One region of the Pedobacter aquae genome, then DNA from elsewhere that is predicted to be linked to it. Evidence: riboswitches for the same ligand, from Rfam matches in the RefSeq annotation. Region 1 holds a riboswitch; the other holds the start of a gene.
What was found. A riboswitch is a leader RNA that binds a small molecule or an ion and turns the genes downstream of it on or off. The one in region 1 is predicted to bind cobalamin.
Positions count from the first base shown of each region.

Region 1 (11,351 bases):
TCTAAAGCTGCCGAATAGATATATCCAGCATCAGCCAACACAAATGGATCTTTTAGGTTTTTATCAGATATATCTAAAATAACTCGTGGAACTTGATGTCCGCCAATAAAAGTATTTAGCTCCGCAGAAGGGCGTTTATTATACTCGAAAGGAGAAAAATATTCAGGAAGTTCAACATCATCAGCATTTTTTAGTTGCGTTTGCTGATGTTTGCGCTCTTCATAACGTTGGGCTAACACTCTGGCAACTGGTATTTCAAACTCTGGTTCTTCTGTTAAGGAAACTCTAATGGTATCGCCCAAACCATCTTCTAGCAAAGTACCAATACCCACGGCAGATTTTATTCGGCCATCTTCACCATCACCAGCTTCGGTAACACCTAAGTGTAAAGGATAATTCATCCCCTCTTTTACCATAGTTGCTACCAATAAACGGTAAGCTTGCACCATAACCTGTGGGTTGCTAGATTTCATAGAGATGACCAGCTGATGGTAATCTAAAGCATGGCATATACGAATAAACTCCATTGCCGACTCTACCATTCCCTTAGGTGTATCGCCATACCAGCTCATGATACGGTCTGATAGCGAGCCATGGTTAGTGCCTATACGCATAGCTGTACCATGTTCTTTACAGATTTGTACCAGTGGAGCAAATTTCTTTTTTATACGTTGAAGTTCTATTTCGTAAGCTTCTGGCGTATAATTAAGCTCTTCAAATTTCTTTTTATCGGCGTAGTTTCCCGGGTTTACCCTTACTTTTTCTACAATTTTTGCTGCAAGTTCTGCTGCATTGGGGGTAAAATGTATATCGGCAACAAGTGGTGCGTGGTATCCTTTTTCGTGTAAACCTTTTCTTATTTCTGCTAGGTTTTGAGCTTCTTTTATAGATGGTGCTGTAATTCTTACATACTCGCAACCCGCATCAATCATCCTGATACTTTGCGCTATAGAACCTTCGGTATCCATCGTATCAGTAGTAGTCATAGACTGTAACCTGATAGCATGATTTGCCCCCATAGGAACATTTCCTATATAAACTTCTAGCGTATTAAATCTGGAGTATTGGGTTAAAGAATTACAATAAATACCTTTTAAAGACATTGCCGCCTCTGCATCCATAAAATAAAATTTAAACAAAAATAAAGGATTTTATTAAAAGCCGGCTTTTTAAAATTTGTTTTAAAAAAGCAGAAAATTTATGCTTTTAAATTAAACGCTCTTTTATAACTAAAGTGCCAGCCCAAACATCGTGTAAACATTGCTGTTTTTTATTTAAGAAACTATACAAATAGCCTATAAAAAGAGTTAAAGTACTACCAATTTTACCAAGATTTCTAATGAATATCTGATGAAATGATGGTTTTAGGCCATCTAAATTGGTAACTTTTATATTTAACATACGCTTACCTACTGTAAACTGAGTTTTAGTTTCTGCAATAATTTGATAAACAAACTTCAGGAGTGGTAACGCTACTAAATTGGATAATAAGATAAGTTGTACAGCATCTTCCTTATCAAAAGCTAGGATATAAGTAAACTCGGCAACAGCCACCACAAATAAAACTAAAAACCAATCTATGGCAGCTGCTAAAAGTCGTAAATCAAAACCGGCGAAGTATTGCGGAGCTGTAAATTGTTGCTTAAAACCGAATAAACTTCTGAGCTCTTCAAATTCATGGGCTTCTTTATAATCATCCATACCGGGCTTTCTAATGAAAGCATCGGGTTTAACATCCAAAGCTTTTAATTCTTCTAAACTAAAAGGTCCTTCGGGTTTACCCTTCATCACCAAGGTATAGATTTTGGTCTCCATTGTTATTTAATTATTGACTGCTTATTTTCTTAGGTGGCGCTTCTTGCTTGGCTGGCGGAGCGTTTTCTTTCTTAACAGTTGGAGCCGCCTTAGGTTTAGCTTTACTAGCAGTTTTAGATTTTGACGTACTTGCTTTTGGCGTTGGCTTTTTACTCGTCGCTTTTTTAACTGCCTTTTTAGCAATAATTTCATCCTTAGATTTTGGCCTATCTTTGGGCTTCCAGCTAAAGTTTGGTAAGGTCTTTAGCTCTTCTGTAACATCTTCTATAGGGTAATAAGTCATTTCTGGCTTCCTAATAAAAGTGATAGACATTAAGCTATCGTTGGTGAAATTAATCCGCATACGGGCGGCCAGCGTTCTAGACATGCTATTGTATGCTGTACTATCCTTAGGGAAATAAATACTCTCTGCATTACCATCCACAAAAACCCGGTCTAGCTGCTCGTTAACAAAATAACCTTTCATTATTTTACCAGCAACTTGGTTAAAATAGGCAGAATCTTGTTCTGTATTTACAACAATGGCATTTCTAATCATGTCCATATTGTCCATCTTCTTATTGACCATTTGTAAGTACATAGTATCGGCAGAAATTTGGCTACCCTGTGCCCAAACCATAGGAGCTTGAAAAATTCTTAAGGTAGAATCTCCGTAACTAAAAAAAGCAGAATCAGACCTGGCCTGTAAATCAGATTTAAAAACTCTTACTTTACGCCAAGCACTTACAACCCTAATTTTTGTGGTATCGCTTTCCAAAGCGTAAATGCTATCTTTTCTAATACTATCTATCACAAACTGCTTTCGCAAATTGGCTTTTATCAAAACAGAATCTACTTTGGGCGGCATCAAGTTTTGCTCTTCTACAGGAGCTTTACTTTGCGTAGCAATTTCTTGTACAGGGGCTTCATTGCTCTTATTCTTTCGCTTTCTAGTTCGTTTAGGTGTCTTTTCATCCTCAGCAGCTTTAACTATGGCTGGTTGTTTTGGTGTATCTTCTAGGATGACTAAACTATTTTCTTTTAGTGTATCTATAACTAAAGAATCAGCCGGATTGAGACCTTCTTGTTTTGGTAAAGTTAAAGCTGCGCTATCTAAACTGGCTTTGGTACTATCTGCCGCTAAGCTATCTGCAAGTGCAGCCAAAGCCTTTGCTTTTTGTATAGCGTAGAGTTCCTTTTTCATGTAAACTTTACTGTAAAGGGTATCTGCCGACATCCAGATGCTATCTTTTGAGACCGAATCTTTTTCTGTTACAAAAACGATATAAGCATTTTGCGTAACGGTTATACTTTCATCCTTTTTAAGATAATTCCCCAAATCGCCTCTTAGCTCTACTTTTTGGGCGGTATCAACAAAAAGAATATTTTTAACCGCCCTGCCATAGCCCACCTTACCATCGTAAAACAAGCTATCGCCCTTTAAACTTTTAGAGTTCTGCGTATATAAATTTCTTTTACCAAAAGCAGCTTGCTCTGTAGCGGTATTGTATTGGCCGTTTTCTGTATATAAAGTATCGTCTTTACCGTAAATATGGGTTGGCCCATAGAAATAGGCAATTTTACTTAAAGAATTATAGCGTAAAGTATCAGATTTTATTAGAACCTCTGGCGTTTTAACTCTTACATTGTACCTAAAATAGGCATCGCTAGAGCTAGAAAAATAATAACCATTGGTGCTGGTTAAAGTATTATCTCCGTTTACAATTTTACCGCCATTGGTATAGGTACCAACCTTGCTGGCCATGTTGTATGTTAAATTATTGGTGGTTAAAACCGAGCCTCTATCAACCATTCTTACATTATTGGTTAATACCGCCATCTTGGTATTTCCGTTATAATTCAGTAAATCAGCAAAAATATTAACGGTATCTGCTTGGTTAATATGTACATGTCCAAAAGCATCAAAGCTATTTTTTTCGATGTAGAAATAAGCGCTATCGCAAATTAATGTGGCGTTATCTTGCTGAAAAACAGGCCTAATAACTTTCTGAATATTTTGTCCGTTCCTTTTCATCCCGATAAAGGACTGCGATTGCAACAGTTCTACACGAGTGATTTTTTGTGCTTGTACCATTTGTACCAACACCAGGATAAACAATAAAAGGGAATACTTTTTCACAAAGCAAAATTAGTTTTTTGGTAACGATTTTAAACGGTTAAATTTGATTGATGTTATGGCAACTAAAATCTTTTCAGGATTTCATTAAATCCGAAGGCTTAATTGGGTCTAAAGATACTGTTTTGCTAGCTGTTAGCGGTGGTAAAGACTCTGTTGCGATGGCTCATTTATTTAAACAAGCCAACTTTTCTTTTGCTATTGCACACTGCAATTTCCAATTGAGAGGTACAGAATCTGACCGCGACGAGCAATTTGTAGCTCAATTAGCCAAAACTTTAGAAGTTCCTTTTCATGTAACCAGTTTTAATACTTTGGCTTACGCCGATGAGCATAAAATAAGCACCCAAATGGCGGCTCGGGATTTAAGATATCGCTTTTTTGAGGAGCTTGTATCAACTTTTAATTATCAGAAAATAGCTGTAGCACAACATCAAAATGATGCTATTGAGACTGTTATTTTAAATTTAACTCGAGGTACGGGTATAGCCGGTTTACATGGCATTAAAACCGAGAGGCAAAATATCATCAGACCTTTAATGCTTTTTAAACGTGAGGATATTGATGCTTATATTTTAGCAAACCAGCTAGATTTTGTTGAAGATAGCTCTAACAGTTCTACCAAATACATCCGAAATAAAATCAGACATCAGATTATTCCGGTGATGAAAGAGATTAACCCCTCTTTAGAAGATACTTTTCAAAAAAACATTGCTTATTTTTCTGATTTAGAAGCCTTTTTAAAAGCAAGCATCCAAGAATACAAGCAAAAACTGTTTCAAAAACATCCGAAAGGCTATCTAATCAGCATCCAAAAATTAAAAGAAATACCCGCTTTACATTTTATTTTAACCGAGCTATTATTGCCTTATGGTTTTAATAGCACCACAGTAACTGATGTTATTTTGGGTTTAGATAAAGAGAGCGGCAAAACCTTTTTTGGTAAAGATGATGTTTTATTAATTGATAGAGATTTCATCTTCTTACAAAAAATACAGCAAGAGCACCGTACCGAGTTGACCTTAAATGAAGATGATTTGATGCTTTATTTTCAGGATTTCATCATCACCCAAGAAATTACAGAAACTACTTTTTCTAATAGCCAAACTACCGCATTTGTTGATACCGAGAAATTAAAATACCCTTTAGCGCTAAGAACATGGCAAGAAGGCGATAAATTTATGCCCTTAGGAATGAAAGGCTTTAAGAAGTTGAGCGATTTTTTCATCAGCTTAAAAATACCGCTTACGCAAAAACATCTGATTCCGGTTTTAGTTAATGCTGATGATCATATCATCTGGATTGCTGGTTACCGTTTAGATGAAAGATTTAAAATAACTGCCGATACTAAAAAAATAACTAAATTCGAATTAAAGAATATAAAGCCATGATTCATTATTACCCTTTTTATGAAAAACAATACCTTGGAAGAGACTACTCTTTTATAAGCATTAGGTTGGTAATGGCTATTTTTTGTTTCTTGGCTTACTATTGGACAGAAAATAAAGATAAAAACGGCGATTTATTACTCTTAGTAGGATGCGGAATTTTAGCCGTTAGCGTGTTGATGTTGTTTTTACTTCATTACCGCACCATTGTAAACAACAAAGCTGTTTTAATTGATGGTTTATGGACCACCAGATTGGTTAAAATAGATTTAAATAGCATTGTTAAAGTTGAAAAAGGAGAATACAGCAAGTACTTTCTTAATAACCCCGTATATAATTTACATAGAAACGGTTCTATTAAATTTTATGCTGGTGGTAAAGATGCCATCCGCTTAACAGACCGCGACGGCTTAATTTATGTAATTGGTACCCAAAGACCAGTAGAACTTTATCAGGCTATTATGGAAGAGATGAAGAAGTAGTGATGGGAAAGGCCGAAGGCTGAATCTGGACCAAAGGTATTTTTTATACCTATACTAGCATATAAAAATTAAAGCCCAAGGTTTAAACCTTGGGCTGTTAAAATGCAAGTTTAATATTAGAATTATAGATTTTCTACTTTTTAGAACACCTTATATATAAATCAAAATTAGACTTACAAGGTTCGCCAAAATAACAATCATGATCTGCTTGACTCCAATAAACAGACTTCCTTTGAGGTAAACAATAAATAAGCTCTTCTAAAATGTATGTACATCCATTATGATTGAAGTTCATCCCAATATAAAATTCTGATTCATGGAATACATTTTTATATAGCCAATCAAAATCTCCTGACATCAAAAACACGTCACTTTTATCCTTACTAAGAATAAAATTAAATAACACTTGTACGCTCATAATCTAATTATTTATTTTCACGAGAAAATTTAATACAATAGCACTAATACCTATTAATTAAGACCCGCAAGACAAGCAACCATCTTCCATACTACAACTTGCACCTTCTTCTATCACAACTTCTGGTGTTTGTACCAAAGGTTCCATCTCTTTTCCCGCCTGACTTTCTACCGAGAACTTGACTGCTTGTGTAGCTGCTTGTGTTCTTAAGTAATACATACCTGTTTTTAAGCCTTTTTTCCAGCTATAAAAATGCATAGAGGTTAATTTTGAAGCGGTTGGAGAACTGATAAACAAGTTTAAAGACTGAGACTGACAAATAAATGCTCCTCTATCGGCAGCCATATCAATCACATTTCTCATCTTAATTTCCCAAACCGTTCTATATAAATCTTTGATGCGTTGCGGTATAGCCTCTATATCTTGTACCGATCCGTTTGCCAAAATAATAGCATCCTTCATTTTACTATTCCAAAGATTGAGTTCTACTAAATCTTTTAATAAATGCTTATTTACCACTACAAACTCTCCGCTTAATACCCTTCTGGTATAAATATTAGAGGTATAAGGCTCAAAACATTCGTTATTTCCAAGTATTTGTGAGGTTGATGCTGTTGGCATTGGCGCCATTAATAAAGAGTTTCTTACACCTTTTTTTATAACTTTCTTTCTTAAAGCATCCCAATCCCAACGTTTACTTTCTGGCTGTACTCCCCATAAATCAAACTGGAACTGTCCTTTAGAAAGTGGTGAACCTTTAAATGTTTCATAAGGTCCTTCTTTCTCTGCTAAATCAGCAGAAGCTGTCATAGCAGCAAAATAGATGGTTTCAAAAATATCTTTATTCAGTTGTTTTGCTTCTTCACTTTCAAAAGGCATTTTTAACAGAATAAAAGCATCGGCAAGACCTTGTACACCCAAACCAATTGGTCTGTGGCGCATGTTAGAATTTTTAGCCTCTTCTACCGGATAGTAGTTGTTATCTATAATTCTATTAAGGTTTAAAGTTGCCTGATAACTTACTTCGTAAAGCTTTTCGTGGTTAAAAGTACCATCTATAACATAACGAGGTAAAGAAAGTGAAGCCAAATTACATACCGCAACTTCATCTGGAGAAGTGTATTCTATAATCTCGGTACATAAATTAGAACTTTTTATAGTGCCTAAATTTTGCTGATTTGATTTTTGATTGGCTGCATCTTTATACAATAAATATGGCGTACCTGTTTCTATTTGCGAATCAAGAATAGCGAACCATAATTCTTGTGCTTTAATGGTCTTTCTGGCTCTTCCTTCTTGCTCATATTGCTGATAAAGCGCTTCAAACTCGGCACCAAAACAGTCGGCTAAGCCTGGTGCTTCATGTGGGCAAAACAAACTCCAATCGCCATTAGCTTCTACCCTTTTCATGAATAAATCAGACATCCACAGAGCGTAAAACAAATCGCGAGCTCTGTTTTCTTCCTTACCGTGATTTTTCTTTAAATCCAGGAAGTCAAAAATATCTGCATGCCAAGGCTCTAGATAAATAGCAAAAGCACCTTTTCTTTTACCACCACCTTGGTCTACATAACGGGCAGTATCGTTAAACACTTTCAGCATAGGAACAATACCATTACTGGTTCCATTTGTACCACTAATGTAAGAACCGGTTGCCCTAACATTATGGATGCTTAAACCAATACCTCCTGCACTTTGCGAAATCTTGGCGGTTTGCATCAAGGTGCTATAGATACCTTCAATGCTATCATCTTTCATGGCAACCAAGAAACAGCTAGACATTTGTGGCTTTGGTGTACCAGCGTTAAATAAGGTTGGTGTAGCATGAATAAACCAACGTTCGCTCATTAATTCATAAGTTTTGATAGCGCTAGCTAAATCCTGCTTATGAATACCTACTGCAACACGCATAAATAAATGCTGCGGACGCTCTACAATACGACCGTTAAGTTTTAGCAAATAAGAGCGCTCTAAAGTTTTAAAACCGAAATAATCGAAACTAAAATCTCTATCGTAAATGATGGTACTATCTAAAATGTCGGCATTTTCTTCTATCACCTGCCAAACATCATCAGCAATTAAAGAAGCTGGCTTTAATGTTTTTGGGTCTTTATATTCATGCAATAATCGCATGGTTTCTGAAAAAGACTTGATGGTATTCTTATGTAAATTAGATACCGCTATACGAGAAGCTAAAATGGCATAATCTGGATGACGGGTGGTTAAAGAAGCCGCGGTTTCTGCCGCCAAATTATCTAGTTCTGATGTTGTTACTCCGTCGTACAAGCCATCGATTACCTTTTTAGCAACCTCTACAGGGTCTACAAAATCTGCATTTAAGCTGTAGCTGAGTTTCTCTATTCTTGAGGTTATTTTATCAAATTTTACGGATTCTGTTCTTCCGTCTCTTTTTATTACGAACATTCTTTTTTAGTTTGTTAGATTGTTAGGTGATTAGTTTGTTAGGTTGTTAGTGGGTAGTTTGTCGGGATGGCGATTTCATAGCCTAATAAACTAACCAACTAGCCCGATAATTCATCAGGACTAAGCATCTAATTAAAAATCTTCTTCCAGTGAAAACGCTTGGTCTTCTTTGCTACTTAATACACCACTTTTTTGGTAATCGCCTACACGTTTTTCAAAGAAATTGGTTTTACCTTGTAGGGATATCATTTCCATGAAATCAAAAGGATTTGTAGCATGATATTTTTTATCATAACCCAATTCTACTAGCCATCTATCAGCCACAAACTCGATGTATTGCATCATTAAGCGAGCATTCATCCCGATTAAATTAACGGGTAATGCCTCAGAAATAAATTCTTTTTCTATCTCTACAGCTTCAGAAATAATTTCATAAACCTCTTCTTTGCTCAACTTATTTTGAAGCATACCGTAAAGCAAGCAAGCAAATTCGCAATGTAAACCTTCGTCTCTTGAAATTAACTCGTTACTAAAAGTTAAACCAGGCATTAAGCCTCTTTTCTTTAACCAGAAAATAGAACAGAAACTACCGCTAAAGAAAATACCTTCTACGGCAGCAAAAGCTACCAAACGTTGTGCAAAAGTGCCTTTTTCTATCCATCTTAGTGCCCATTGTGCTTTCTTCTGCACACATGGAACCGTATCTATGGCATGTAAAAGATGGTTTCTTTCTTTTACATCTTTGATATAAGTATCAATTAATAAAGCATAGGTTTCTGAGTGGATATTCTCCATCATGATTTGGAAACCATAAAAGCACCTAGCTTCTGGCACCTGTACTTCGCTCATGAAATTAACCGCTAAGTTTTCATTCACAATACCATCGCTAGCGGCAAAAAAAGCTAAAATATGGCTAATGAAATGCCTTTCGCCATCATTAAGATTTTCCCAATCTTTTTGGTCGGCAGATAAATCTATCTCTTCTGCTGTCCAAAAACTAGCTTCGTGGCGTTTGTACATTTCCCAAATTGCGGGATAATTGATGGGCAGAATCACAAAACGATCCTTGTTTTCTTTAAGTAATACTTCTTCCTGTTGCATGGTTCTAATTTTTAAATTTTACAAACAGGAATTGACAAAAGACAACATAGACCCTGATAGGTATTGAGGGTTTAGAAGAGCTTCTATCAAAACCTTTTACGTGAAAGTCTTGACAAATCCTAATCGGCAGGTCTCCTGGCTTATCTGTTTACTAAATGCCTTCCCATTTTGTTGAAAAACAAAACAGTGACCTGATATTTAGCAAATTTTTGATTTCAAATTTTAGTTGAAAAAACAGAAATACAGTTGCAACGTCAGCCCATGATTTTAACATGGTTCCCTTTTAATACCAAAACAAATTTGGTAACCTGAATAAGTGATGTTAAAGAACTATTTCAAAAGTATGACTAATAAAGCGAGTATAGGCAATGAAGTTTTGAACAATAAGGAAACTTATTCACAACCTTGCTATAAAAACAAAAAAGCGCCTTTTTGGGGCGCTTCCTTCCTATTCTGAATTACTGATTTTTATTTTTTAAGACCTATTTCTCTTAAACGTTCGTCGAGATACTCGCCAGCCGTCATATCGCTATAAGCTTTAGGGTTTTCTTCATCAATACAAGAAGTTAAAGAAGTTAAATCCATACCCGATTTTGGATGCAAGAAAAAGGGTACCGAGTACCTAGAGCTCTTCATCAATTCTCTTGGCGGATTTACCACACGATGAGTGGTCGATTTTAACTTGTTATTGGTTAAACGCTGTAACATATCGCCAACATTAACTACAATATCTTCGCCATGGGCTTTAACGGCAAACCAATCTCCGTTTCTAGTCAAAACTTCTAAACCATCTGCGCTAGCACCAATTAATAAAGTAATGAGGTTGATATCTTCATGCGCCCCGGCTCTTACTGCATCGGCAGGTAAAGCATCTGGATTTTCAATCGGGAAATAATGTATAGCTCTTAATATGGAGTTTCCATTATGCACTTTATCCTCAAAATAATCCTCGGGTAAACCCAAATAAACTGCTATAGCTTTTAAAAGCTGCTTACCTGCATGCTCTAATTTTTGGTAGATTTCTTTGGTAACGATGTTAAAAGCAGGTACTTCTTCTACAAGAACATTATCTGGATATTCTTCTTTGATGACATCTCCATCCTCAACATATTGCCCGGTTTGCCAAAACTCTTTTAAATCTGGTGTTTTAGAATCTTTAGCTTTTTCGCGACCTTTTGAGGTATAACCACGTTGCCCTGCAAGCTCTACTTTTTCGTATTTTAATTTAGTTTCTTCGGGTAAACTAAAAAACTCTTTTACTTGTGTGTAAAGGTTATCGATAAGCTCCTTACTTAAACCATGATTGGTGATGGTAACAAAACCTGTATCATTAAAAGCTTTGCCAATATCATCAGAAAATTGTTTTCTCTGTACTGCTGTACCATTCACATAATCGTTTAAATCTAAACGCGGTATATTTATTGATGTAGCCATGTTTTGTTGTTTGTAGTAAAACAAATGTAAGCTCAAAATGTGGATAAACCTATATTGTTTTTAAACATCACGCTTTAAAACTCTGATTTTCATTATTTTGAGTTTTACACATTTTTATAAAGATAAATAATTTCCTGAATTATAACTATGAATGAAATTTTTGAATGGGAAAG
Region 1 covers NZ_CP043329.1:2,155,426-2,166,776, forward strand. The annotation lists gene ispG ((E)-4-hydroxy-3-methylbut-2-enyl-diphosphate synthase) at 1-1,121, opposite strand, end outside; gene FYC62_RS09405 (RDD family protein) at 1,207-1,815, opposite strand; gene FYC62_RS09410 (OstA-like protein) at 1,826-3,934, opposite strand; gene tilS (tRNA lysidine(34) synthetase TilS) at 3,985-5,322, shown strand; gene FYC62_RS09420 (hypothetical protein) at 5,319-5,801, shown strand; gene FYC62_RS09425 (ribonucleoside-diphosphate reductase subunit alpha) at 6,277-8,643, opposite strand; gene FYC62_RS09430 (ribonucleoside-diphosphate reductase small subunit) at 8,776-9,744, opposite strand; cobalamin riboswitch at 9,853-10,072, opposite strand; gene FYC62_RS09435 (isopenicillin N synthase family dioxygenase) at 10,213-11,178, opposite strand; gene FYC62_RS09440 (DUF421 domain-containing protein) at 11,326-11,351, shown strand, end outside.

Region 2 (11,351 bases), 1.0 Mb from region 1:
AAGATTTTACCATTTATGCTAATCATATCATCTTGGCAGATAAAACTTTTATCACTGCACTTGATGATAAAAATAATGGAACCAATCTTATACTATCTGGTAAGTTTATAAAAATTGGTAAAACGGTTGTAGATGTATCTGGTAGAACTTACGAAGTAGGAAATAAAACCGAAGCAAATGGTAATGGTGGTAAGTTAACCATTGTGTATGATAGCGATGGTTTAAAACCTCAGCACTTAGACAACAAAGAAAAAAATTACATCGAAACTTTAGCTAAAGGAGCTTCAACCAGTACAAACCCTTATGTTGATGTTCAAAATTTATGGTATCGGGTAGCTTTAGGCTCCGGAATTGGTCGCTCGCCAATGGGTTTACCACAAGGAAAAGTATATGATGCCAGCGAAGGTAAGGATGGAGAAGTAGAAATTAAGCCTTTAAATGAAAATTAATTTCCTTATTTTTTTATTTATTAACTCGGATAATCAATTGAAAAAAAACAAAAAAAATCTGTTAAAATTTTATAAATATTTTGGTAATAATAAAAATGTTCCTACATTTGTAATGCCCTCCCAAAGGGCATGTTTTCATAGGTAGATGTAGGGTCGAATACTTGTTATTCGGCCCTTTTTTATTTCAAACTAAATCTTAGCTTAGCCGTTAATATAATCATGAGAAAAAGAAAGATTGTTGTAGCCGTTACCGGAGCCAGTGGTGCTATTTATGCAAAACTTTTGTTAGATAAATTAGTGAAACTGCAAAATCAAATAGAAGCTGTAGGTGTTGTGATGTCTGATAACGCAAAAGACGTATGGCAATACGAGTTAGGTCATCAAGATTATCAAAACTATCCTTTTACTTTTTATGCTAAATCAGATTTCATGGCTCCCTTTGCATCTGGCTCTGCCAAATACGATACTATGATTATTGTACCATGTTCTATGGGTACAATGGGGCGCATTGCAGCAGGAATATCAAACGATTTAACCACCAGAGCTGCTGATGTTATCCTTAAAGAAAGAAGAAAATTAATCTTAGTTGCTAGAGATACGCCTTTAAATCTTATCCATATCACCAATATGAAAACAGTAACAGAAGCAGGGGGGATCATCTGCCCAGCTATACCATCTTTTTACAGCAGACCTCAAACTATTGAAGAAGTAGCCTTAACCGTAGTGAACAGAATTATTGATTTAGCAGGTTTAGATGATGATACTTACCGCTGGGGAGAAAATCAAGCTTAAAGCTGATGCTGATTTAAAAGACCTTTCAACCAAAATTAGTATCTTTGCCGCCATTAATAGAGATGAATAAAAAGTTGCTTTTTACACTTTAGGCTGTAAGTTAAACTATTCTGAAACTTCAACCATTGGCAGGCAGTTTAGTGCGGCTGGTTTTGATACGGTAGATTTTACCGATCAAGCTGATATATATATTATCAATACCTGTTCTGTAACAGAAAATGCCGATAAAAAGTGTAAGAAAGTAGTTAAAGAAGCTTTAAAACACTCGCCATCTGCATATATCGCTATTGTTGGCTGTTATGCACAACTAAAACCTCAGGAAATTGCCAATATAGAAGGTGTGGATGTGGTTTTAGGTGCTGCCGAGAAATTTCAGTTGATAGAGCATATTACCGATTTAACCAAGAAGCCTAAAGCAGAAATTTATAATCAACCTATACAAGAGGCTACAAGTTTTGTATCTGCCTTTTCTATAGGCGACCGTACCCGTACTTTCTTAAAAGTTCAAGATGGCTGCGATTATTCTTGTACTTTTTGTACCATTCCCTTAGCCCGTGGAGAAAGCAGAAGCGATACCATTGCTAATGTTGTGAAACAAGCAGAAGAAATTGCAGCGTCTGGTATTAAAGAAATTGTGCTTACAGGTGTGAATTTGGGAGATTTTGGTATTCGTGATGGTAAAAGAGAAGACAAATTCTTTGATTTGGTTAAAGCTTTAGATGAAGTGGATGGTATCAACCGTATTCGTATATCATCTATAGAGCCTAATTTATTAAGTACCGAGATTATTGAGTTTGTAGCACAGTCTAACAAATTTGTACCTCATTTCCATATTCCATTACAATCTGGAACCAATAAAATATTAGCCTTAATGAAAAGGCGTTACCGCCGAGAGCTCTACGCAGATAGGGTAGCTACCATAAAAAGTATCATGCCTAATTGCTGTATTGGTGTTGATGTTATTGTTGGTTTTCCCGGAGAAACTCGTCAGGATTTTTTAGATACTTATGATTTTTTAAATCAATTAGATATATCATATTTACACGTATTTACCTATTCTGAAAGAGAAAACACACCTGCCGCAACTATGGAAGGTATTGTACCTATGCATGAAAGGGCAGAACGTAGTAAAATGCTCCACATCTTATCAGATAAAAAAAGAAGGGCTTTTTATGAAACCGAAGTGGGTAATATAGCCGAAGTTCTTTTTGAAGGTGATATTAAAGAAGGTTTTATGCATGGTTTTACCAGAAATTATGTGAAAGTAAAAGCCAAGTACGACCCCATTCTGGTAAACGAAATTAAAACTGTAAAATTAGAAGCCATTAGTGCCGATGGAGATATGTCTGTTTCAGAAATACAGGAAATCTTAACCCATTAAAAAAACCAAAAATAATATGTTCCCTACGCTATCTTATCTTATCGAGTATTTAACAGGTGTAAATATTCCTTTGCCTATCCAAACTTTTGGTTTTTTTGTTGCCTTAGCTTTTATGGCCGGTTATTGGGCTTTCTCAGAAGAGTTTAAAAGAAGAGAAAAACTAGGCGAAGTACATCCTTTTCAAAAAACGGTCATCATAGGAAAAGGACTTAGCACCAATGAAATTATCTTGAACGGTATATTTGGCTTTTTAATAGGCTTCAAACTGGTATACGGTATTTTTAATTATGCCGAGTTTGTAAACAGTCCGCAAGACGTTTTATTATCTACCAAAGGGAATTTTGCTGCTGGTTTTTTAGTGGCTATTTTATTTATTTATTGGGCTTATGCCGAGAATAAGAAACAAAAACTTGCTCAACCTAAAACAGTAGTTCAAACGGTTCATCCACATGAATTAATGGGAACTTTAATTGCCTGGGCAGCTATAACAGGTATTTTAGGGGCTAAAATTTTCGATAATTTAGAATATTGGGATCGCTTTATGCAAGACCCTATCCAAAACCTATTATCATTTAGTGGTTTAACTTTTTACGGCGGATTAATTTGTGGTGGCGCAGCGGTGCTATACATCGCCAATAAAAATGGCATTAAACCAGTTCACATGTTAGACATTGGCGGACCCGGTATGATGTTAGCTTATGGTGTAGGGCGTTTAGGCTGTCAATTATCTGGCGATGGAGATTGGGGAATAGAAAACTTAAGCGCAAAACCTAACTGGTTAACTTGGTTGCCAGATTGGGCTTGGGCTTCCAAATATCCGCATAATGTGATTAACGAGGGTGTGCCAATTGCCGGCTGCGAAGGTAAGTTTTGTTTCGAGTTAGCTAATCCTGTTTATCCTACACCACTATATGAAGCTTTTATCTGCATCCTACTTTTTGCCTTTCTTTGGGCTATAAGAGATAGAATTAAAGCTCCGGGTTTGTTGTTTTCTATTTACCTGATTTTAAATGGTATAGAACGTTTTTTAATAGAAAGTATTCGTGTAAACTCTAAATATGAAGTTGCCGGACTTTCCTTCACACAAGCCGAATTAATTTCATCAATCATGATATTAGCAGGTATAGGAGGCATTATTTGGTCTGTAAAAAATTATAAGTCGGGAAGGGCGGTAGCCTAATGCCTGTTTTATCAAAATCAGAGACTTTAAATGCTTTTTATCAACATAAAATGGTGCGTTTTTTCCTTTCTGCAGGAATTGCCACCATTACAGATGTTTTGGTGTATTATACCATCATCAATTATGTATTAAAGCATCAGAGTATACAATTTAACCAGTTTAGGGCTAGTGCCCACGAGTTTACTTTAACTATTTCTTACTCGGTTGGTATTATTGTTAACTTCTTAATTACCAAATACACCGTATTTAACGAATCTAATCTGAAAGCCAGAAAGCAGTTTATACGCTTTGCTACCATAGCTTTTATTGGTTTTTTGCTAACTACGCTTTATTAAGATTTTTTGTAGAGCTGTGTGGTTTTTGGCCTACGGCCGGGCGTATTAGTTCTGCTTTAAGTTTAGGTTTTGCCAGTTACTACATCCATAAATTATTTACGTTTAAAGTTCGTACCCATGCTTAACTATCAGGAATTGTGTGATGAAGTTATCCGTATTGCTAAAGAAGCCGGAGCTTTTATCAGAAAAGAATCAGCATTATTTCAATCCTCAAAAATAGAATATAAAGGTACCAATGATATGGTTTCTTACGTGGATAAAACCTCTGAAGAAATGATTATATCAGCCTTAGCAAAAGTTTTACCTGGTTCTGGCTTTATTGCAGAAGAAGGAGAACATCAAAAAGCCGAAACTTTTAATTGGATTATAGACCCTCTAGATGGCACTACCAATTTCATTCATGGTATTCCGGCTTTTGCGGTAAGCATAGCTTTGCAAGAAGGAGATGAACTGGTTTTAGGTGTAGTTTATGAAATTGGTAAGGACGAATGCTTTTACGCTTGGAAAGGAAGCGCTGCTTTCTTAAATGGTAAAGAAATAAAAGTCTCTGCTAGTACTAAAGTAGCCGATAGCTTGCTAGCAACAGGTTTTCCTTATTATGATTTTACCCGTAAAGATGCCTATATGGCTTTATTTGGAGATTTAATACAAAGCTGCCACGGTTTAAGAAGGATAGGAGCTGCTTCTGTAGATTTAGTTTATACAGCTTGTGGTCGTTTTGATGCTTATTTTGAATATAATTTAAAACCTTGGGATATTGCCGCAGGGATGTTTATTGTACAACAAGCAGGCGGAGAAAATTTTGATTTTGAAGGTGGGAAAAATGCTTTAAAAAATTGCGATATTGTCTCCACAAACGGACACATATCACAAGAATTATTAACGGTTATAAACAAGTATTTTAAATCATGAAGAAGAAAATTTTATTAGGCTTATTGGCTGTTTTGGTGATTATACAATTTATCAAACCAGAAAAAAATGTAAGCTCTACACCATCTGTTAACAGTATACACAATAAGTTTCCTGCAAATGAGGAAACCATGCAGATTTTAAAAACTGCTTGTAATGATTGCCATACCAACAATACCGTTTACCCTTGGTATGCTCATATACAGCCAGTGGCTTGGTGGTTAGATAGCCATGTAGATGATGGTAAAAAACATTTAAATTTTGATGAGTTTTTAACTTACAAACTTAAAAAGCAAGACCATAAACTAGAAGAATTAATAGAGTCTCAGGAAGACCATTGGATGCCTTTAGATTCTTATACTTGGATACATAAAGATGCTAAGTTAGATGAAAAACAAAGACTTGCATTGGTTAATTGGGCTAAAGAAACACGTTTAAAAATTCAAAGCGACCCTGCTTTTGCATTAGAAGAAGATAAAAAATAGAAAAATGTATAATGGCTTCTATGCAATACTCCCCAAAGTATCAGTCGGCAAAAATTGTTGCTCCTAAAATAGAGGAGCACTTTCTGCATCATATTGCTTTAGCAAGCCATAAAGGAGAGCAGGATATTGCTACTATACCGCAGGTAAGTATCATAGAAGCTATTATTGATGTTTGTTTCTGGGCGAGTTTTAGAAGTGAAGAAGGTAAATATCCACGTATTTCTTTAGCTTTTTTATCTCCCGAGCAAGCTTTACATCCGGTAGTATTTCAAGAGAAATTAAGTTTAAATGCTTATGTACTTTCTAAATTAGCCCCAGGTATAGAAGGTGCCGGTATACATTTAGGCGTTTGGTATCAGGATGGTGAGCTTTATGTTTGGGGCTCTACCACCAGCATTCCCGATTATTGTTTCGTTTTAGATGTTTCTGAACCTGGCTTATTGGTAATCAAACATAAGCGTATTAATGGTTACGGAAAATTTACCAACGTTGTCATCCTCAAGGGTGATGAAATTAAAATTGTGAATGAAGATAGTGGTATGCTACCTGATAGTCCGCAAATTCTGAAATCACTTTTAGGTTTTACGGCACCATATTTAAGAAACGATACGGCTAACATCCTGATACAATTAGCAGTTTTTATGCGCTCTCATGGTAGAGGAGGAACTTTGCTGCTTACCCCATCGGCTGACGAGCAATGGAAATCTTCTTTGATACAGCCTTTTCATTATCAGTTAAATCCGCCGTTTGAAGGCTTAGCTAATTTAATTTTAAAAGACGGTGCTAACATCAGCGAAAGCTTATGGGTAAGTAAATTAAAAAGAGAAGTTGACCATATTGCAGGTTTTACAGCTATAGATGGCGCAACTATTATTAATGATAAATATGAGCTTTTAGCCTTTGGCGTAAAGATTGGCAAACGTGAAGGAAATACCAGCGTAAAAAAGATAGCTTTTATTGAGCCTGTTATAGGTGGTGAGGCTTCTTTGTTAGAAGTTTCGAGATTGGGGGGTACCAGGCACCTTTCTGCCGCTCAGTTTGTTTTTGATAATCATGATTGTATTGCTTTGGTAGCTTCGCAAGATGGATATTTTACAGTGTTGTCTTGGTCAGAAAGTATGAAATGCGTACAAGCGCATCGTATAGAAACTTTACTTTTTTAACTTCTTTTTGTTTGAGCTTTCATTATCTGTTTCAAAAATAGAAACAGGTTTATTAGCAATCTCATCGTTTCTTTTTACCAATAAATCTCTTTTAGCTTTTTGCTTTTTCCAGTCTTTTCTATTGGCTTGTGGTTCATCAAAAGTCATAGCTTTAAATTTTAGCATGTCTAAAAATTAATAAATTAACCGTTAAAACTGCAGCACCCAATAGAAACTGAAACATATCGCCAAAAGGCAATAATTTTAAAGAAATAATCCAGCTGCCTATACTCAAAATTGATAAAACATAGAGTAAACTAGTGTATAACACATGCTGTTTGCCTTTATTTAGTTCTTCACTTAGTCTGTGTTGATGATGATTAAAATTTGTTTGTAGTGCGCTTTTGCTTTTTAAAGCTTTTACGTTACTGGCGATATTGATTTTCATAGCGATAATATTTTGGTAGACTATAAACTATAATCGATAACTGTACCAAAAAAATAATAAAATTGATTTTATGAAAAATATATCATTTTGATGGATTAAAACTTCTTTTCTTTTGGTTTTTTATAATTTTTTGGTGCTTATTGTGAATTGTTTAAAAAAAATGAAACAATAAAATATTTTCCTCTTATCTTTGCGGCGTTATGGTTCTCGTTTTAGAACGAGATTAAAAGGGAATGAAGTGTAATTCTTCAACTGTCCCGCAGCTGTAAGCTCTAGAAAACTGTTTCTTAAAGCGCCACTTGTTTGATACTTCAAACTGGGAAGGTTAGAAACGGGGAGTAAGTCAGAAGACCTGCCTAACTGTTAAAAATTCATAGCTTTCGGGGATTGAAGCGTTTGAATGAGAATACTACCATAAGGTATTTCAATTTCAAAACCAATTTTCTGTTTGCTGTGGGCTAAAACTCACAACAAAATGAAAAGAAAAACATTTACGTTGCAGCAGGCCTAGGGCTTGTTCAACTGGCATTAACAGATGCCCGGCTTTATGCACAATCGCAAAAGCCCAGTTCATTAAGCGAGGTCGTGGTAACAGCTTCTCGTTCTCCAAAAAAAATCAGTGATATTGGTAAAATGGTTAGGGTAATCTCTCGAGAAGAGATAGAACGCTCTCAAGGCAGGACCTTACCAGAATTGTTAAACACTGTTCCCGGTTTAAACGTTACCGGTAGCGGTAGTGCTTTGGGCGAAGTAAAATCAGTTTACCTAAGAGGTGCTTCTTCTGCCAATACGCTTATTTTAATAGACGGTATTCCGGTGAATGATGCATCAGGAATTTCTGGTGAATATAATTTAGCAGCTATCGCAATAGACCAAATAGAAAGAATAGAAGTATTAAAAGGTGCTAGCTCTACTTTATATGGTTCAGATGCTGTAGCAGGTGTTATCAATGTCATCACTAAAAAAGGAGAGGGCAAGCTTAAAACAAATGCCTTGTTAAGTGGTGGCTCTTACAATACTTACAAACAAGCTGTTGGTCTTAATGGTAATATCAATAAAACAGCTGTAGCTTTAAATTTTTCTAATTTAGATAGTAAAGGTTTTTCGTCTGCCCAGCCTTTAAATGCAGCTTCTCTTTTTGAGAAAGACAAATTTAGTCAGCAAGGTTTAAGTCTTAATTTATCTCAATACCTTAACAACACCGTAAAAATATTAGGTGGTTTACAACTTAATAATAATAAATCTGGTTTAGATGGTGGAGCTTTTCAAGACAATACTAATTATAACTACAATAAAGTAGCTTTATTAGGAAATATTGGCCTTAATGTAGCTTTAAGAAAAGGTAATTTAAGCTTAATAGCTAGCCAAAATAATGTATCTAATAAGTTTAATAATAACGGCGCTAATAGTTATTACAAAGGCAGTATTACCAATGTAGAAGGTATATTCTCATACAAAGTGAATAACTTTTTAGATTTAACATCAGGGGCTAATTATAAATACAGTGCTACCGACCAATTTAGTGGTTTTGGTGCGCCACTTACTGCAGGAAATGCTAATAACAATATCGCTAGTCTTTTTACCTCTCTATTCTTTAACGTAAAAGATGTTTTTAGGATGGAGCTAGGTGGTAGATACAATAACCATAGCGCTTTTGGAGATAATTTTACTTATACTTTTAATCCTTCTGTATTACTATTCAATAGTATTAAGGTTTATGGTAATATTTCTTCTGCTTTTAGAGTACCAAGTTTATATCAGCTTACTTCAGAATATGCAGACCCTAATGGATTAAACCCAGAGACATCTTTTAACTATGAGGCTGGCTTTAGTACAGATTTATTCCAGAATAAATTAAACATCAATACCAGCGTCTTTTTTAGAGAGATTGATGATGTGATTGATTTTGGCTCTAGAGCAGATGGTAGCTTTGGTTATTTAAATCAGAATCAGCAAAATGATGAGGGTATAGAAACCGAAATTGGCTTTAAACCTAGCGATAAATTAAGCATCAGTGCATTTTATGCTTATGTATATGGTAGGGTAATTAAATCTCCGGGTACGCCAGGAGCTTTTAATCTTTCTAGAAGACCAGTAAATTCATCAGGCGCTAATGTGAGCTATAACTTGAATAAAAACTTAAGTTTTAGCCTATTATACAAATGGACAGATAGTAGAAGAGATATTTATTACGATACCGATTTTAACGAACAAAATGTAGTTTTAACATCGTATCATAAGTTTGATGCCTATGTACAGTATAAAACAAAGAAAAATGTTACGCTTTTCGCGGATGTAAAAAATCTCTTTGATGCCAGATATAATGATTTTGCAGGCTATAATACCATGGGTACAAACTTTAATGCAGGTATAAGCTTTCTTTTTCAATAAGATTTAATAAATTTACCATTCATAATTTATAACATATGTCTTTAAATAAAATAAACGTAAGAAACTGGGTATTGGTAGTGATGATTCTTGCCGCAGCTGCTACAAGATTTTTTAGCTTAGGCGAACAAACTGCTTGGTCTAATTTTACCCCTGTAGGTGCAATTGCTATGTTTGGTGGTACTTATTTTACCAATAAATACAAAGCTTATTTAGTTCCTCTAATTACCCTTTTTATAAGTGATATTTTTGTAACCTATTCTTACACAGGAGAGTTTACTTTATTTTACAATGGTTTTATTTGGGTTTATATCTGCTTTGTAGCTATGGTATTTATTGGAAGCTTAATTAAAACAGTTAATGTAAATACTGTTTTATTAGGTTCATTAGCTGGTGTTTTAATTCATTGGTTAGTTACTGATATTGAACCTTGGTTAGGTGGCACTTTATACAATAAAGACATTACAGGTTATTACCAATCTTTAATTGCAGCAATTCCTTTTGAGAAAAACCTATTGTTAGGAAACTTAGTATTTGGTGCAGTTTTATATGGTGGTTTTGAATTAGCAAAATCTAAATTCACTATCTTAAAAAGTCAAAAAGAATTGGCATACTAAATACTAAATAGCATACCATAAAGAGGTTGTCTAAATAATCGTATTTGTCACATTGAGCGGAGTCGAAATGTACTCTGAGTTACTCAAAAGGCTTCGACTCCGCTCAGCCTGACAAAAAATGATGTTGTAAGACAACCTCTTTTTTTATGTTTAAAATTTAAGAAAATAGCATGATTTACTATATATCCGGAGGTGCCCGTTCTGGGAAAAGCAGCTACGCACAAAACCTAGCTTTATCTTTAACCAATAAGCCTGTTTATTTGGCTACAGCCCGTAATTGGGATAAAGATTTTGAAAAACGTATCATCAGGCATCAACAAGACCGAGATGAGCGCTGGGAGAATATAGAAGAAGAGAAATATCCCGCTAAAATTGATTTTACAGGCAAAGTAGTAGTTATAGATTGTGTAACCTTATGGCTTACCAATTTTTTTGTAGATACTAAATACAATGTAGAAGCATCTTTAGAACAAATAAGACAAGCTTTTGATGATTTAACGCAACAAGAGGCTACTTTCATCATCATCTCTAATGAATTAGGAATGGGCTTACATGCCGATACAGAATCCGGAAGGAAGTTTACCGATTTGCAAGGTTGGTTTAATCAATACATTGCTAAAAAAGCGGATAAAGCTATCTTTATGGTATCAGGTTTACCACTTACGCTAAAATAAATTGCCTTATGAAAAAGAAAATCATTGTTTTAACAGGTGCCGGTATTAGTGCAGAAAGTGGCTTAAAAACTTTTAGAGATGCCGATGGCTTGTGGGAAGGTTATGCCATTGAAGATGTTGCTACGCCAGAAGCTTGGCAAAGAAACCCAGTCTTAGTACAGCAGTTTTATAATGAAAGAAGAAAAGGTGTTTTAGCAGCAGAACCTAATCCTGCACATTTTGCCTTGAAAAAATTAGAAGAAAAGTTTGAAGTCTTAATCATCACCCAAAATATTGATGATTTACATGAGCGAGCAGGTTCTTCAAATATTATGCATTTACATGGAGAAATTGTTTATGCCCGTTCTTCGCAAAACCCAGCCTTGCTATATAAATTAGATAAGCCTGAAATAGAAATGGGAGAATTATGTGAGTTAGGCAGTCAGCTACGCCCACATGTGGTGTGGTTTGGCGAGGCTGTACCCATGATTACCAAGGCTATGCATGAAATGCCTTTGGCGGATATAGTTATCTTAATTGGCAGCTCATTAGCTGTGTATCCCGCTGCGGGT
Region 2 covers NZ_CP043329.1:1,140,393-1,151,743, forward strand. The annotation lists gene FYC62_RS05015 (hypothetical protein) at 1-449, shown strand, start outside; gene FYC62_RS05020 (UbiX family flavin prenyltransferase) at 669-1,241, shown strand; gene mtaB (tRNA (N(6)-L-threonylcarbamoyladenosine(37)-C(2))-methylthiotransferase MtaB) at 1,366-2,622, shown strand; gene FYC62_RS05030 (prolipoprotein diacylglyceryl transferase) at 2,639-3,802, shown strand; gene FYC62_RS05035 (GtrA family protein) at 3,802-4,137, shown strand; gene FYC62_RS05040 (inositol monophosphatase family protein) at 4,255-5,049, shown strand; gene FYC62_RS05045 (heme-binding domain-containing protein) at 5,046-5,531, shown strand; gene FYC62_RS05050 (putative sensor domain DACNV-containing protein) at 5,552-6,694, shown strand; gene FYC62_RS17045 (hypothetical protein) at 6,683-6,859, opposite strand; gene FYC62_RS05055 (hypothetical protein) at 6,846-7,121, opposite strand; cobalamin riboswitch at 7,305-7,495, shown strand; gene FYC62_RS05060 (TonB-dependent receptor plug domain-containing protein) at 7,707-9,512, shown strand; gene FYC62_RS05065 (DUF6580 family putative transport protein) at 9,548-10,126, shown strand; gene FYC62_RS05070 (bifunctional adenosylcobinamide kinase/adenosylcobinamide-phosphate guanylyltransferase) at 10,297-10,800, shown strand; gene FYC62_RS05075 (SIR2 family NAD-dependent protein deacylase) at 10,809-11,351, shown strand, end outside.
Region 2: linked by a shared signal. The riboswitch ahead of FYC62_RS05060 (TonB-dependent receptor plug domain-containing protein) and the one ahead of FYC62_RS09430 (ribonucleoside-diphosphate reductase small subunit) in region 1 are both predicted to bind cobalamin.